Linked DNA regions of Mesorhizobium onobrychidis. The protein of the gene in region 2 interacts with the protein of the main gene of each other region in a pairwise test. Links are inferred from orthologs where the notes say so. Each region holds a gene or a part of one and is shown on either strand. Other genes may lie near its edges. The genes, in order: IHQ72_RS31110 and rsfS.

Region 1 (8,082 bases), 5.1 Mb from region 2 along the record:
GCGACTATACCATCCCGACCAAGGGCCTCTATCCGTTCCAGTGGAACTGGGATTCCTGCCTGACCGCGCTCGGTCTTGCCCACTATGACGAGGCGCGCGCCTGGACCGAGATCGAGACGCTGTTCGCCCATCAATGGCCGGACGGCATGGTGCCGCATATCGTCTTCCATGTCCTGAACGACAGCTATTTCCCCGGACCGGAGGTCTGGAGGACCAATCGCCCGACTGCCACCTCCGGCATCACCCAGCCGGCGGTGGCGGGCTTTGCGGTTCGCCGCCTGTTCGACCGGGCCAGGGACAAGAAACTGGCCGCCGAGCGCGCCCGCGCGCTGCTGCCGAAGATCGACGCCTGGCATCGCTGGTTCTACGAAAACCGCGATCCAAGAGACGAAGGACTGGTCGCCATTATCCATCCATGGGAGTCCGGCCGCGACAATTCCATCGACTGGGACCATGCCTTCGAGCGCGTGCCGACCGAAGGCGTCGAGCCCTATACGCGCCGCGACACCTTGCATGCCGACCCGGCGCACCGGCCGACCAAGGCGCAATATGACCGCTACCTCTGGCTGCTGCAGCATTTTCGCGCACTTGGCTGGGACAATGCAAAACTGCACGATGCCTCACCCTTCCAGATCGTCGATCCCGGCTTCAACGCCATCCTGATCCGCTCAGCGGCCGACCTTGCCGATCTCGCCGAGACGCTTGGCGAAATGGAGATCGCCGACGCTAACCGCAGCCGCGCCAAAAAAGGGCTTTCGGCGATGGAGCGGCTGTGGAGCGATACGTACGGCCAATATCTCTGCCTCGACCGCGTCGCCGGAAAGCTCGTCGACAGCGCCTCCGTCGGAGGCATCCTGCCGGTCTTCTCGGCCATCCCGAAACCCCGCACTGCTGCAATCGCCGCCACCATCGAGCGTATCGCCGGCAAGGCAGGCTACATCGTCCCCTCGCACGATCTCGACGATCCCCGCTTCGACGCCAAACGCTACTGGCGCGGCCCGGTCTGGCTGGTGGTCAACTACATGATCGCCGACGGCCTTGCTGCTGCCGGCTATGCTGATGTCGCCCGGCATATCACCCAGTCCAGCCTCGATCTCATCGCCGATAGCGGCTTTGCCGAATATTACGATCCGCTCAGCGGCGAACCGCTCGGCGGCGGCCGTTTCACCTGGACGGCGGCAATGGTGATCGAATTCCTGAAAGGCAGAGGCTGACGCCCCTCTTTGCTTCAGGCGACCTCCAGTTGCATGGGCCGCCAAGGCCTGCTCCCGTCCACCTGAGCGCATAACTGGGCTGGCCGGCGCCAAACGCCGCGCTTTGCTGGAAGTCCTCCGCCTGCCGAATGGCGGTGGACGTCGCTTGCGGATCAGGCGGATTCGGGCACATTAGGAGAATAGGGGCAGAGACGTATCGATCTTCGCTTCACGAGAGCTACAATAATTCTTCACAAACGGCTATCTATCCTGGCGACAGGCGTTTGGTTCGAGTCACGAGGGGCGCGGCTTGGAATTCGATTTGAAGACCATTGAGGCGCTTGCCCCCGATCAAGCGTCGCTGAGCGCTGCCTCCAAGCTGACCAAGCGATCGAACTGGCCGCGGCTGGAAAAGAATGAGCAGCAGGCGCTCATCTGGGGTGAATGTCAGGGCTCCGGTTCCAATCCTTATCGAGTGGTGGTCGACACTGGCGACCACAGCTACAAATGCACCTGCCCGTCGCGAAAATTCCCGTGCAAGCACACGCTGGCCCTGATGTGGATTGCCGCCACTGCGCCAGCCAGTTTTGCAGCCGCTGAATCGATACCGGAATGGGTGAATGACTGGCTTGGCCGGCGCAGGAAGACGACGCCAGCGCCAGGGCAACCGACATCCGGCGCGGCAGCCAAGAGCATCGATGAAGCCGCACGGACGGACGAGAGCGCCGCGGTCGAAGACGTAGCGGCGGTGGAGCGTCGCGAGGCAGCGCAGCGCAAGCGGGCGGGAGACACGCGAGAAGCAGTGTCGGCGGCGCTCGATGAGCTCGACCAATGGATCGCCGATCAGTTGCGGCTTGGACTTTCCGGGTTTGTCGACGGCAGCAGCGACCGTTGCCGCCGGATTGCCGCCCGGCTGGTCGACATGAAGGCAACCGCGCTTGCCGGTCGCATCGACGAGATCCCACCGCGGCTCATGGCGCTGCGCAGTGAGGAAAGACCAGATGCTGCGATCCGCGAGCTTGGCAAGCTTGTGCTGCTGGCCAAGGCGTGGCGGTCGGCGCCCGACGATCCCGAGTTGAAGCGCCTTGTATCGACGTCTGAGACCCGCGAACAGGTTCTGGCCAATCCCAATGCAAGACAGGTCGAAAGCTTCTGGGAAGTTCTGGGCGAGAAGATCGAGAGCCGCCGTGACGGTCTCGTCAGCCATTCGACCTGGTTGCTAGATCTGAAGAGCACTACCCCGAAATTTGCCGTGCTGCTCGATTATTTTCCGGCTTCTGCCGGACGCCGGTCCAACGCTTTTGCTCCGGGCGATCGTTTCGATGCTCGGCTGGTCTTCTATCCATCACGCAAGCCGCTCCGCGCACTGGTGGCGGAGCGCATGGGTGAAGTGATGTCCGGCGCGTGGCCTGATTTCAGCTTCGGCGCTGCAAAGGACCCACTCGCCACGCATGCTTCCTATCAGGATGCTGCGCCTTGGATCACCGACTGTCCTCTCATGCTGCCGCCTGGTGCGATCCTGGTCGACGACCGCGGCACAGGCTGGTGGCAGGCCGCGGATGATCCGCAAGGGATCGCCTTGCCGATCGCAGGCGCTGTCAATCAAACATTGCTCGGCCTCGACCTTGCGGCCACGGCAGCGCTCTGGGATGGCGCCCGGCTTGACCTTCTGGCGGCTCAAAGCGGATTCGGGAGACTTGACCTGTCGTGAACGAGGGCGAGCAAACAGGCCTGGCGACAATGCGCGATTGCTGGATCACCGGCGGAGCCACCTTCGATCTGGCTCCGACCGCCTGGAAGACAATCGCCGGCGGTGCAAGTCCCGACGAGCAGGAGCGCCGGCTCCTGGCAATCGCAGCACAAGCGCTCGACGTCGCCCTGCGGCCGGCGGCGCCGAAGACGCTCAAGCGCCGGCCGCCGCTGCCCAGGCTTGCGCTCCCGATGCTGCCGGAGCGGTTGCGGCCGCTGTTGAGAGCCGCTCTGAAACATGGCGTCGACGCGAGACGCAAGACGCGCGTGGTGACGCTTGTCGCCAGCCGCGGCTTTGTGCTCCATCCGATGGACTGGATGCCCGTCGCGTCGGATCAGAACAGTCCGGACGTCTACGCTCCCTGGATCGACTGGCAAGCAAGCGTGGACGGGGAGAGACATGCCCCGCAAGAGAAACTGACGGCGGAAAATTGGGATGAGTTCTATCCCGCCGCGCGACGCATCGCGCTGGCAGACATGCGCCGCAGTGGACCGGCTTCGGCTCGACTGCTGGTCGAGGCCAAGGCTTCGGGCGAGCCCGCCGAGGTCAGGCTTGCGCTGATCGAACTCATGCGCTTCGGCCTGAATCCTGAGGACGCGCCGTTCCTTAAAAGCCTCTCCGCCGACAGGTCCGGCAAGGTGCGCGAACTGGCTGGCCGACTGCTGGCAAGGTTGGGAGAGCACGGCCGTTCAAACGATGGCGGACCGGGTGATCCCGCAGCTGAACTCGCCGCTTTCATCAGCGAAGGCAAATCCGGCTTCATCCGCCGCCGCAGCATCTACACGCCGGCGAAGTTGAAATCGCCGGCGCAGGAAAAGCGTCGCGCCGAACTGTTCGAGACCTGCAACCTGGTCGACCTCGCCGCGCGGTTCAGTGCTACCGAACCTGAGTTCATAGGAGCCTGGCAATTCGGCGCCGACAACAATGCCGACATCCTGATCGCACGAATGGTCGCCGCGTCAGGGAGCGACGCCGCGGTGACGCATATGGCGGACGCACTTGTCGCCGATGGCGGCAAGCCAGCGCTGTTCGTACTGCACCTCACGCCGCGCCTGGACAGTCGCAGAAAGCGTGTCCTCGTCAGGCTGATCCTGAAAGACTCGAAATATCTTGGTGCTCTCAACCTTGCCGAAGGCATTGAAGCGAGTTGGCTGGAATGGGGCGACCTGACGAATGGCCAGACGCTGCCGGCGTTGCGTTCTGCTGTCGCGGGAAACGACGACATCGTGAAGCGAGGCATCGACGAAATACTGGAAACGATGGGCTTTCTCGCCACTGCGGCGACGGCGGAAAAATTGATCGAGGACGTTGTTGCGGCCGGTATGCCCCCGGCGGCTCCCTCGCTCGTGCTTCTACGTCTCAACGCATCACTGGCGGGGGGCCTGGAACCAACACGTGACCAATCCGGAGAACAGCAAAATGAACGCAGCCATCCGCCTCCCTGTCGAGCAGGCCTACGCCTCTGAATTGCAGGCGCTGGCGCGCGGTGACGACAGGCAAAAGCCTGCCGGCTGGAGCCTGTCGCCACAGGCTGTGCTGACCTATCTGCTGGGCGGGAAGGCCGGCGACGGCACGCCGGTAACGCCAAAATATGTCGGTCGCCGCCGATTGATGGAAACCGCAGTGGCAACGCTCGCCACCGACCGGGCGCTGTTGCTGCTCGGCGTTCCCGGAACGGCCAAGTCCTGGGTGTCTGAACATCTCGCCGCCGCCATCATGGGTGACTCGACGCTGATCGTGCAGTGCACGGCCGGCACCGACGAGAACCAGATCCGCTATGGCTGGAACTATGCGCAACTTCTGGCAAAGGGCCCGAGCCAGGAAGCATTGGTGCCGACGCCGCTCTACCGCGCCATGCAGACCGGCAAGCTCTGCCGGCTCGAGGAACTGACGCGCATGGGGTCGGATGTGCAGGACACGCTGATCACCGTGCTTTCAGAAAAGATGATGCCGATCCCGGAATTGAACACATCGATCTATGCCCAGCGCGGCTTCAACATCATCGCCACGGCAAACAACCGGGACAAAGGTGTGAATGAACTCTCCTCGGCACTCAAGCGCCGTTTCAATGTCGTGGTGCTGCCCTTGCCGGAAGACATGGCGGAAGAGGTGGCGATCGTCTCCAAGCGGGTCGATGAGATGGCCGGCGGGCTCGACCTGCCGGTGCCGAAAAATGTCGGCGAGGAGATCGCCCGCGTGCTGACCATCTTCCGCGAATTGCGGTCCGGTGCGACCGCCGACGGCAAGGTGACACTGAAGACGCCTTCGGGCTCGCTGTCGACCGCAGAGGCGATCGCGACGATGGTTGGCGGGCTCAGCCAGGCGGCGTGGTTCGACAGCGGCAAGCTCGGCGCCGAAGGTCTCGCCGCCAGCCTAGTCGGCGCGATCGTGAAAGATCCGGTACAGGACAAGGCGGTGCTGGAGGAATACCTGGAAACAGTGCTCAAGAAGCGGCCTGACTATGCAGGCTACTATGCGGCCTTGAACGCAGCGATCTGACGCGCCATGGGGCACAGCGACGTCACCTATTTCGGTATACGCCATCACGGGCCGGGTTCCGCCGACAGCCTTGTGCAGGCATTGCAGGATTTGCAGCCGGTCGCCGTGCTGATCGAGGGGCCGATCGACGCCTCCGCGCTGCTGCCCTTGCTGGCGCGCCCGGAAATGCAGCCGCCGGTGGCGCTGCTTTGCTATCCCGAGGAGGATCCGGCTTCGACAAGCTTCTGGCCATTCGCCGAGTTCTCGCCCGAATATCAGGCGGTGCTTTGGGCCGTGGACAAAAAGGCGGCGTTGCGCTTCATCGACCTGCCTTCGTCGGCGCGCTTCACGGCAGCGGCGGCCGACGGCGCGGAAAAGGTCGATACCGGCGAAGCGAAGGAAGCAAGCGAGCATGACGACGTTGCTCCGCATCGGCGTGATCCGATAGGCACGCTGGCCCGCGCCGCCGGCTATGAGGATGGCGAAAGCTGGTGGTCGGACATCATCGAGCAGAATCCGGAACCAGGCCCCATATTCGCGGCCATCTCCGACGCGATGATAACGCTGAGGGATGGTGAAGGCTCGATCGCGCAGTATGAGGCCCAGCGCGAAGCGCATATGCGGCTCGAAATCGCTGCGGCGCGCAAGGAATTCGATGGACCTATCGCCGTCGTCTGCGGGGCGTGGCATGTGCCGGCACTGCAGGCGACACACCCGCAGAAAAACGATCAAGCCCTGCTTAAGGGGATTGCAAGGCGCAAGAGCACAATGACATTGGCGCCGTGGACGGGACCGCGTCTGGCGCTGGGCTACGGCTATGGCGCGGGCGTCGTCGCACCGGGCTGGTGCAAGCATCTCTGGCGCACGCGCGGCCGGCGCGATGCAGCAACCTTGTGGCTTGCAATGATTGCAGCGGTGCTGCGGGTGAAGGGTCATCTGGTCTCGACCGCTTCGTTGATCGAAGCCGAGCGGCTCGCCCGGACGCTCGCCGCGATTCGCGAGCGGCCGAAACCCGGGTTTGAGGAATTGCGCGACGCCGCAATTGCGGCTCTGTTCAATGGCGAAGCGTTGCTGTGGGCCCTGGTCGAGGCCGAGCTGCTTCTAGGTGCGGACGTGGGCGAAATTCCACCCGACACGCCGTTGGCGCCGTTGATCGAGGATCTGCAGCGCAACCAGAAGGCGGCGCGGCTGAAACCTGAAGCGCTGGAGCGGGAACTATCAGTCGACCTGCGAAGCGACAGCGGGCTGTTTCGTTCGACATTGCTGCATCGGCTGAACGTGCTTGGTGTGCATTGGGGCAAGTTGACGGACGCCGGTCGGAGCCGTGGCACCTTCCGCGAGCGGTGGACCCTGGCCTGGGAGCCGGAATATGCCGTTCGCCTGGTGGAGAACCTGATCTACGGGCCGACCATCGAAAAGGCTGCCAACGGCCGCCTGATCCAGATGATCGAAGCCGCAGCAACCCTCGATACGCTTGCGGCACTGGTCCAGGGCGCCATCACGGCAGGCCTGTCGGAAGCATCGACGGCCGGTCTCGCGGCCCTGGAGGCGCGCGCGGCGCGCAGCAGCGAATGCCTGGAGATTCTGGCCTCGGTGCCGCCGCTCGCCGACATCATCCGCTACGGCGAGGCCCGCAAAACGGAGACGAACCGGCTTTCCGGCCTGATGGAGCGGCTGATCGTCGAAGGTGCGATCGCGCTTCCCTATGCGGCACGCGACCTGGATGAGCAGGCCGCCGCGACGCTGGCTAGCGCGATGCGCAAGGCCGATGAGGCGATCAGGCTGGTCGAGCCCGGGGAAGACGTGCTGGACGGATGGCGCAACGGGCTGGCTGCCGTGCTGGAGGGGTCGCGGGCGACGGCGCTGCTGGCCGGATGCGCCGCGCACCTGCTCTACGAGGCCGGCCGCCTGTCCGCCGAAGCCGCAGCCGGACTGCTCGGGCGACGCCTGTCGCCGGGCACGCCGGTCGCCGAGGCGGCGGGGTTCTTCGAGGGCTTCTTCAGCACAGCCGGTCAACGGCTGATCTATGACGAAGGTCTGCGCGCCGCGGTCGATTCCTGGCTCAAATCTCTCGACGAAGATGCTTTCATCGCGCACCTGCCGTTGCTGCGCCGCGTCTTTTCCAATCTGGACAGCATGGAGCGCCGGCGGCTGATCGAAGCGGTTCTCGGCCGCGCCGCGCGCTTGCCGGCTGGCCTGACGCCGACGCCGGATGGCGGCGAGGCATGGCGCCGACACCTGGAACGGCTTGGACCATTGCTCATGGGAGGAAACGGCAATGGATGACGAGGGCGAAATGAACGGGCCTGGCCCACTCACTGCAGACGCCGGAGGGGAGCGCCGCTGGCGCCTGGCGATCGGCGCCGATGACGAGGCGTCGGCGGCACTTTCCAGCGACGACAAACGACTTTCGGCGGCACTCGATGCTCTCTACGGCGATGGTGCCAGCGCCGCAGCCAGCGACCCGCGCAAGCGGCGCGGCGGACTCGGCCGCTCGGCGCCGCGCGTTGCACAGTGGATGGGCGACATTCGCTCCTATTTCCCGCGCCAGTCGTTCAGATCGTCCAGAAGGACGCTTTCGAACGGCTGGACCTGAAGCAGATGCTGATGGAGCCGGAGTTCCTCAAAGCGATCGAGGCCGACGTCAACCTCGTCGCCGAC
Region 2 (8,075 bases):
TCTCGGGATCGACCGGTTTTTTCTTCGCCATGCTCAACCTTTTTCCGGATCCACCGCCACTGCCGAAATCGGCACGATCTCGATGCCGCGTTTCTTGGCCTCGCTCACCCAAAACGACACGGTGTCGACCGTCAGGTCGAAGGCCGAGCCGATGCCGACAGCAAAGCCTTTCGCCCGCGCGGTGGCTTCCAGTTCGTCCAGCTTCTTCAGTATGGCGCCGCGGTCCCGCACGGCGTCGATCGACGTGTCACCGGCGGCGAACGGCACGCCGTTTTTCAACGCCAGGTCGGGTGCCAGGCTGCGCGCCGACGAACCGTCGTCGATATAGGCCAGGCCGCGCCTGCCGACCTCGTCCATCAGCGGCCCCATCGCCGCCGCATCGGCCGAAAAACGCGCGCCCATATAGTTCATGACGCCGGTGTAGTTGGTCGTCCGCGACAGTGCCCAGCGCAAATTCTTCAAATTCTCATCCGCCGTCGCCGCGACCGTCAGCGTGTTGCGGCCGGGATTGACGTTCGGATAATCGAACGGTTCGAGCGGCACCTGCATGACGATCTCATGGCCTCTCTGCCGCGCCGCCTGCATCCATCGGCCGATGCTGTTGCCCTGCGGCGCAAAGCCCAGCGTCACTTCGGCCGGCAGCTTGGCGATGGCCGACTGCGTGCCGGTCTGCGACACGGCTAGCCCGCCGATGACAATCGCCACGCGCGCACCACGTGCACCGGACCACGGCCGCGCATAGACATCGAACGGCCGCCTGCCGTCAGCGGCACGAACCGGCAATGGGCCGGTTTCGCCGGCCTCGATCAGCGCCCTGTCGGGAATATGCGCGATCCTCAGGTTCTGGCCGATCGTCGAAGGGTCGCGAATGACAATGGCCGCCTTGGGCGGACCACCGTCAACTTCGGTCGGCATATGGATGATCTGCGGCCCGCCCATCTTGGATGCTGCTTCCGCCTTCGATGCCGGCTCCTTGGCCGGCGCTGCGGGGTCGACCACCGCTGTCGTCTTCGGTGTCGAAACGGCGACTTCTTCCGGCTTTCGAAACGGCCTTTCGCGCAGCGCAATCGCGCCGGAGACGCCGATTACGGCCAGCACCAGAAGCGTGGCCGCGACCACACCGGCGCTCATCCTGCGGGCCGCGCGCGGCGGCCGGACTGCCTGCCCTAGCGGGCGTTCGATGTCGTTGCCGATGTCAGCCAAGCCGCATCCCCAGCCGCGGTTCCCCCGAATCAAACTGCCGGGGCCTTGCAGCCCCGGCAGCATTACATCGCTTCGATCAGGCAGCCAGACCTGTTGTCCGGCTGATCGACCTTTACTGGTTCAGCACGGCCCTACTGGTTCAGCACAGCCTTGTCCGGATTCGGCGGGAACGCCGGATCGGTCTTTTCGCCGCGCAGCAACTGCTCGGCAAAGATGAGCTGCAGATCGTCCTTCGGCTCCGGCGGCACATAGGCTGCCGAGCCCGAACCGGTATCGCCCTCGTCGCTGCCTTTGATGTGGCCCTTGAGGTCCGACTCGCCGCGCGTCAGGTCCCTGCCCTGCAGGTCCGGCGGCAACGGCTGGTCGACCTTGATGTCGGGCGTGATGCCCTTGCCCTGGATCGACTTGCCGGACGGCGTGTAATAGAGCGCCGTCGTCAGGCGCAGCGCGCCGTTCTCGCCGAGCGGGACGATGGTCTGCACCGAACCCTTGCCGAAGGACTGCGTGCCGACCACCGTGGCGCGGCGCAGATCCTGCAGCGCGCCGGCGACGATTTCGGACGCACTGGCCGAGCCGCCATTGACGAGCACGACCAGCGGCTTGCCGTCGATGTCGTCGCCCGGCCGCGCGTCGAAGCGGGTGACGTCCTTCGGATCGCGGCCGCGCGTCGAGACGATCTCGCCACGGGTGAGGAAGGCGTCGGACACGCTCACCGCCTGGTCGAGCAACCCGCCCGGATTGAGGCGCAGATCGAGCACGTAGCCCTTGAGCTTTTCGTCCGGCACCTGCTTCTTGATGGTGTCGATGGCGTTCTCGAGGTCGTCATGGGTCTTTTCGGTGAAGGAGGTGATCTTCATGTAGCCGATGTCGTTCTCGACCCGAAACTTGACCGCCTTGACCTTGATGATGTCGCGCACCACCGTCAGCTCGATCGGCTTGTCGGCGCCCTGGCGCAGGATGGTGAGCTTGATCGGCGTGTTGACCAGCCCGCGCATCTTCTCGACCGCGTCGTTGAGGCTCAGGCCGCGAACCTCCTCGCCGTCGATCTTGGCAATATAGTCGCCGGCAAGCACGCCCGCCTTGGCGGCCGGCGTATCGTCGATCGGCGTGATCACCTTGACCAGGTCGTTCTCCATGGTGACCTCGATGCCGAGGCCGCCGAACTCGCCCTTGGTCTGCACGCGCATGTCCTGCGCCTCTTCGGCGTTCATATATGAGGAGTGCGGGTCGAGCGAGGTAAGCATGCCGTTGATGGCGTTTTCGACCAGCGACTTGTCGTCGGGCGGCGTCACATACTGCGCCCGCACCCGCTCGAAGATGTCACCGAAGATCGCCAGCTGCTTATAGGTCTCGGAGCCCGCAGCGTTCGCCGTCGAGCCGGGGGCGCCATAGACCAGGCTCATCGCGGATGCGCCCATCAGCGCACCGGCAAACAGAAGCGAAAGTTTCCGCATCATCTCACGTCCTTCCAGAGAAACGGTCCGCCCACCATGGGGTCGGATCGACGGGTTTTCCATCCTTGCGGAACTCAACATAGAGCTCCGGCGTGGCATTTCCATTCTTCGATGCCGAGGTGCTCGCCACCCGGGCCTCTCCCATCGCGCCGACCGGCTCTCCTGCGAGCACCGACTGGCCAGACGCGACGCTGATTCTGCTCATCCCCGCGAGAACGACATGATAGCCGTCACCCGCGTTCAGGATCAAGAGTTGACCATAGGAGCGAAAAGGTCCCGCATAAAGCACATTTCCGTCCGCTGGCGCGGTGACGATGGCTCCCGATTGTGTCGCAACCATGTCACCGAGCATCACTGCGCCGTTACCGTCGCTGGCCCCGAACCGCCGCTTGATCTTGCCGGTGACGGGCAGCGCGATCTGCCCCTGAAGCGCCGAAAACGGTGCAGCGGCGGTGAGCCGGTTGGCTTCCGGGACCGGCAGGGCCGCCAGTTCCGTCTGTGCCGGGGCCTTCTGTGCCGGGGCCGTTTGTGCCGGAGCCTTGTCGGCGTCCGCGGCCTTCTGCTCGGCTGCCTTCGCCGCGTCCGCCGCCTTGCGGGCCTTGTCGGCCTCGAGCGAGGCGATCAGTTCCTTCAGGCTGCCGGCCTTGGCCGCCAGTGCTGCGGATCGCTGCTTTTCCGCCGCCAGTGCCGTTTGCGTCTCGGCCTCGAGCTTCTGCTTGGCTTCGAGCAGCATGCCGAGCCGCTTCTTTTCCGCCGTCTGTTCGCCGACTGCCGCCGTCAGCCGCGCCCGCTCTGCCTCGATCGAGGCGGTCACCCGCGACTGCTCCTTGAGGTCCGCCAGCAATATCTCGGTCTGCTGACGCAGTTCCGGCACCACGGCGCCGAGCAGGATGGCGCTGCGCACCGACGACAGCGCGTCCTCTGGCTTGACCAGGATGGCCGGCGGCGGATTGAGCCCCATGCGCTGCAGCGCGGCCAGCACCTCGGCCAGAACGTCGCGTCTGGCGGCCAGCGAGGCGCGGATTTTCTGCTCCTCGCCCTTCAGCCCTTCCAGCTTGGCGCCGATGTCCTCGATGTCCTGACCAAGTTTCTGTTCGGTCATTGCCGACTGGATCAGCGCCGCGGTGATCGAGGCATGGTCCTTCTTGACCGTCGCCATGTCGGCGGCGAGCTTGGCGAGCCGCTCGGATGATAGCGTGATCTCCTTCGACACCCGTTCGTATTCGGCGCGGCTCTGGTCCGGGTCAGGCGCCATGTCGAGCCTGTTCTGCGCCCACGCAGCACCGAGCGACAGCATAAGCGCCGCCGCTGCCAAGCCGCAGCGCGCGCGCCAAAAGCCCGTTCGCGATTTCCAATCTTCAGACATTGAAGCCAGACCCTATGCGTGGCTTCGTTAACGAACCATCAACCATGTTCGAAGCCTCGCCAATCTAGCATAAACTCTCGGGCCTGGGACCAAAATCCCCGCGGCTGGGCCCTCAGTTCACCGGTTTTGGTCGGGTTCATGAACGATGGTAGGGATGACCCGAAAGAATAGTGGCGGCCCGGTAAAGCTGCTCGCCCAACATGACACGGACCAGTTGGTGCGGCCATGTCAACGCGCCGAACGACACCATCAGATCGGCCTGATCGCGCAGCGACTGATCGTGACCGTCGGCACCGCCAATGCCAATGACAAGTACCCTGCGCCCGCCATCACGCAACAGGCCGATGCGCCCGGCGAAATCCTCGGATGAAAAACTCTTGCCGCGTTCGTCGAGCAGCATCAGTGCGGCACCAGGCTGCAACTGCGTCTGCAGTTTCTGGGCTTCTTCGCGGCGACGCTCGTTGGCGGTCTGGGCGCGGCCCTCAGGAATCTCGACAACCCCTGAGAATTCGAGCCCCACGGCCGGTCCGCTCTTGGCGAAGCGCTCGAAATACCGGTCGGCGAGCTGCTTCTCGGGGCCGGCTTTCATCCGGCCCACGGCATGAACGGTAATTTTCATCCCTGCCTCGAAGAGCCGCTAATGCATGTCACCAAAAGTGGTCACCGGTTTTGGGAAACGACATGCTATCAAATACGGCTCAGTGGAGGGTCTCTTCCTCGAGGTCCGGCGCTTGCCACATCTTTTCGAGATTGTAGAAGTCGCGGACTTCGGGACGGAAGACATGGACGATGATGTCGCCCGAATCGATCAGGACCCAGTCGGCGCCGGCCAGTCCCTCGACGCGCGCCGTGCCGAGCCCGGCATCCTTAAGCGCCTTGAGGAGATGATCGGCGACAGCCGAGACATGACGGTGCGATCGGCCGGACGCGATGACCATGTAGTCACCGAGGCTCGATTTTCCCTGAATGTCGATTGAGACGATGTTTTCGGCCTTGGAGTCTTCCAGACTGGCAAGGACTGTCTTGATGGCGCGGGACACGGCGTCGTTTACGCTGATCCCGGCCGGCGAAGGCACGATGTCGGCCTTCTTCCACAGTGCTGTTCTCAGTGTATTTCCTTTCGCAGCAAGAACAACCAAATCACCCTTCAAAGCAGGTGACACCACTTAGATAGGCAGAGTTGCGTTGCAGTTTCAAGACGGCAGCCGCTATCGTGGCCAACGAAGTGCCGTTCTTCCAATCCGCAGCCGAAGAAAAAACGGAACTCTTGTCGCCTGGCATGGGTTATCGGCGCATTGACCAACTGGATCCCCCTCATGCCTATCGACCCTCAGAACGCTCTCCTCACCGTGCAGTCCGGCCTTGCGCAGCTCAGCGCGCTGATCGTCTCCTACTCGTTCTCGGCCATCGGCGCCGTCATCCTGCTGGTCATCGGCTATATCGTCGCCGGCCTCGCCCAGCGCTCGATCTATGCCGGCCTCGGCCATATCCATGGCTTCGACACGACGCTGCGCCACTTCTTCTCGAGGATCGTCCGCTACGCCATACTGATCCTCGTCGTCGTCATGGTGCTCGGCCAATTCGGCGTCCAGACGACCTCGATCATTGCCGCCATTGGCGCCATCGGCTTGGCCATCGGCCTGGCGCTGCAGGGCACGCTGCAGAACATTGCCGCCGGCATCATGCTGCTGGCGCTGCGGCCATTCCGCATCGGCGAATATGTAGAGGTCGGCGCCATCGCCGGGACCATCGAGGAAATCGGCCTGTTCGCCACCACGCTGAGAACGGTCGAAGGCGTCTACATCCTCGCCCCCAATTCGACGCTGTGGAACCAGCCTGTCCGCAACTATACGCGCAACGGTGCCCGACGTGGCGACATCACGCTGACCATCGGCTCCTGGAACGACATCGATTTCGCGCAGAAGACCATGCTTGACGTCGCCGCCACCGAGCGACGCGTCAGGCGGGAGCCGGCGCCGATTGCCTTTGTGGCGACCGTCGGCGACAGCAACGTCGCCATCACCTTGCGCTACTGGACCTCGGCTGCGGATTTCTTCGCTACCCAGATCGATCTCACCAAACGCGCCAAGCAGGCTTTCGACAGCGAAGGCATTTCTATACCCGCGCCACCACCGGAAGCGCCACGGCAGGAAGCCGCCACCAGACAGTGAGAGATCAATTCCCGGCGTAGGTCTACTTGTCCGCGCGGCGCTGCTCTTCGGACGGGAAAGCGAGGTCGACCGGCAGCGGTGCCTGCGCCGTCATCGGCGCGAAATTGCCGGTCTCGGCGGCGGGAACAGGCGACATCGCCACCACACGCCACAGCACGAACAGGCAAAAAACGGTGGCAATGACGATGGCCACATAGATGAAAGCCTGCGTTCCGTAGACGGCGGAAAGCCCGGTCACGATGCCGGGCACGATGAAGCCGGACAGCGACCACGCAAACAGAAGCGAACTGGACAGCGCCACCATGTCGTCCTTGCCGGCGCGGTCGGCGGCATGTGCGCTGGCCAGCGAATAGATCGATTCCGACGCGCCGTCCCAGACCACATAGATGACGACCAGCGCCGCCAGCGCACCACCGTCGAAGCCGAGGGCGAACAGGCCCGCTACCGTGGCAAGCGCCGAAGCGGCGGCCAGCACAAAGCGCCGGTCGGTGCGGTCGGAAATCCATCCGAGCGGGATCTGCAGGATCAATGTGCCGACCGGCATCGCCGACAGCAGCAGTGCCACATCTGCCTGGCTGTAGCCCTTGGCCGTGGCATGGATCGGCGCGAAGCCCGAAATCGTCATCGACAGGCCACCGACGGCAAGCATGCCGGCGACCCCGACCGGCGAAATCCGCCAGGCTCGGCCAAGCGCGACCGACGCCGCCTGCGGCGGCGGTGGCTGGGCGAGCCGCGTCAGCCCGACGGGGAGGATCGACAGCGCGGTGAAGGCGATGCCGATCAACGGCGCGTCCGCAGCCCTTATATCGATCAGCGCCAGTGTGGAGTAGCCGACACCGAGCCCGGCGACATAGGCGACGTAGAAGAAGGCCATGACCCTGCCGCGTATGGCGTTGGCGACAACATCGTTCAGCCAGCTTTGCGCGACGATGAACAGTCCGCATATTGCAAAGCCATAGAGGGCGCGTGCCGCGATCCACGATAGCGGGTGCGGCCCGGCCCCGACGGCGGCGTTCGACAGCACGATCAACGCCGACAGCACCATGAACGCGCGCGCATGGCCGACGCGCCGTACCAGCGGACCGGTAAGGATGCAGCCTGCCAGGCCGCCGGCCGAAAGACCGGTGACGATCAGCCCGGCCCAGGTCGGATCGAAGCCCTCAGCGCCGAGCCGGACCGGGATATAGGCGAACATCAGTCCGTTGCCGACCGCAACCAGCGCCATCGACAGGACAATGCTGGCAATGGCGATCGCCGGGGCTGGCGGGTTTCCCTGCGCCGGATCGCGTCTGGTCTGGTTTCGCTCGAGAATCGTCATGCTCGCGCAGGATCGCCTACTCGGCGGCGAAAGGCCGCCGCAAAAGCGACATCAGCGATCTTCCCTTCTCCCCTTGTGGGAGAAGGTGGATCGGCGCGTAGCGCCGAGACGGATGAGGGGTGCTGGAAGAAACTCGACCTAGAAAAATTGAATGATTTTAGCCGCTTACATCCTCAAGGGTGGCGATCCTGCCGACACCCCTCAACCGACCGAGCTTCGCTCGGCCACCTTCTCCCACAAGGGGCTAGCGTGCGCACACATCTGATTTGGCGGGGATTAGTTTGGATTTGCAAGAGCGAAGCCCTCGGCGATGGCGTGGAAGCGTTTGAGGCCGTTGCTGAAGGTGACGGGACCTGGCGGCCGCTCCTTTGCGTAGCCGTTCCACCCTCCCAGCCGGGCGATGCACCAAGCGGCCCAGGCGAGCGTGTGTTGCGGATGCGGGTTGTTCTGCTTTTGGGTCTTGCCTTCGAGCCTGGCAATCAGCGCCTCCAGCACGGTGATCTCGGCGGGGCTGAAGAGGCGTGCAGCCTTGAAGGCCTGGCCGGCGGCATCGCGCCCGTGCA

Evidence for each region.
Region 1: the proteins of rsfS (region 2) and IHQ72_RS31110 interact in binary tests that used the Escherichia coli proteins (3 or more experiments, as listed by UniProt). The link is inferred for Mesorhizobium onobrychidis from one-to-one orthologs.

Annotation. Positions count from the first base shown.
Region 1 is NZ_CP062229.1:6,288,965-6,297,046, forward strand. Bases 3,403-6,402 are described here. They hold IHQ72_RS31110 (ATP-binding protein), read left to right. Parts: upstream 3,403-4,362; coding sequence 4,363-5,442; downstream 5,443-6,402. Other genes in these bases: IHQ72_RS31105 (DUF5691 domain-containing protein), read left to right, coding at 3,403-4,409; IHQ72_RS31115 (DUF5682 family protein), read left to right, coding at 5,449-6,402. In the rest of the region: IHQ72_RS31095 (amylo-alpha-1,6-glucosidase), read left to right, coding at 1-1,214; IHQ72_RS31100 (SWIM zinc finger family protein), read left to right, coding at 1,504-2,904; more of IHQ72_RS31105, read left to right, coding at 2,901-3,402; more of IHQ72_RS31115, read left to right, coding at 6,403-7,707.
Region 2 is NZ_CP062229.1:1,176,202-1,184,276, reverse strand. What follows is about bases 3,411-6,403. They hold rsfS (ribosome silencing factor), read right to left. Parts: upstream 5,100-6,403; coding sequence 4,722-5,099; downstream 3,411-4,721. Other genes in these bases: IHQ72_RS05640 (MFS transporter), read right to left, coding at 6,217-6,403; IHQ72_RS05645 (mechanosensitive ion channel family protein), read left to right, coding at 5,340-6,194; rlmH (23S rRNA (pseudouridine(1915)-N(3))-methyltransferase RlmH), read right to left, coding at 4,160-4,642; IHQ72_RS05660 (murein hydrolase activator EnvC family protein), read right to left, coding at 3,411-4,023. Also shown: IHQ72_RS05675 (RNA pyrophosphohydrolase), read right to left, coding at 1-31; IHQ72_RS05670 (divergent polysaccharide deacetylase family protein), read right to left, coding at 34-1,203; IHQ72_RS05665 (S41 family peptidase), read right to left, coding at 1,335-2,660; more of IHQ72_RS05660, read right to left, coding at 2,662-3,410; more of IHQ72_RS05640, read right to left, coding at 6,404-7,512; IHQ72_RS05635 (IS4 family transposase), read right to left, coding at 7,789-8,075. UniProt on the Escherichia coli protein: Functions as a ribosomal silencing factor. Interacts with ribosomal protein uL14 (rplN), blocking formation of intersubunit bridge B8.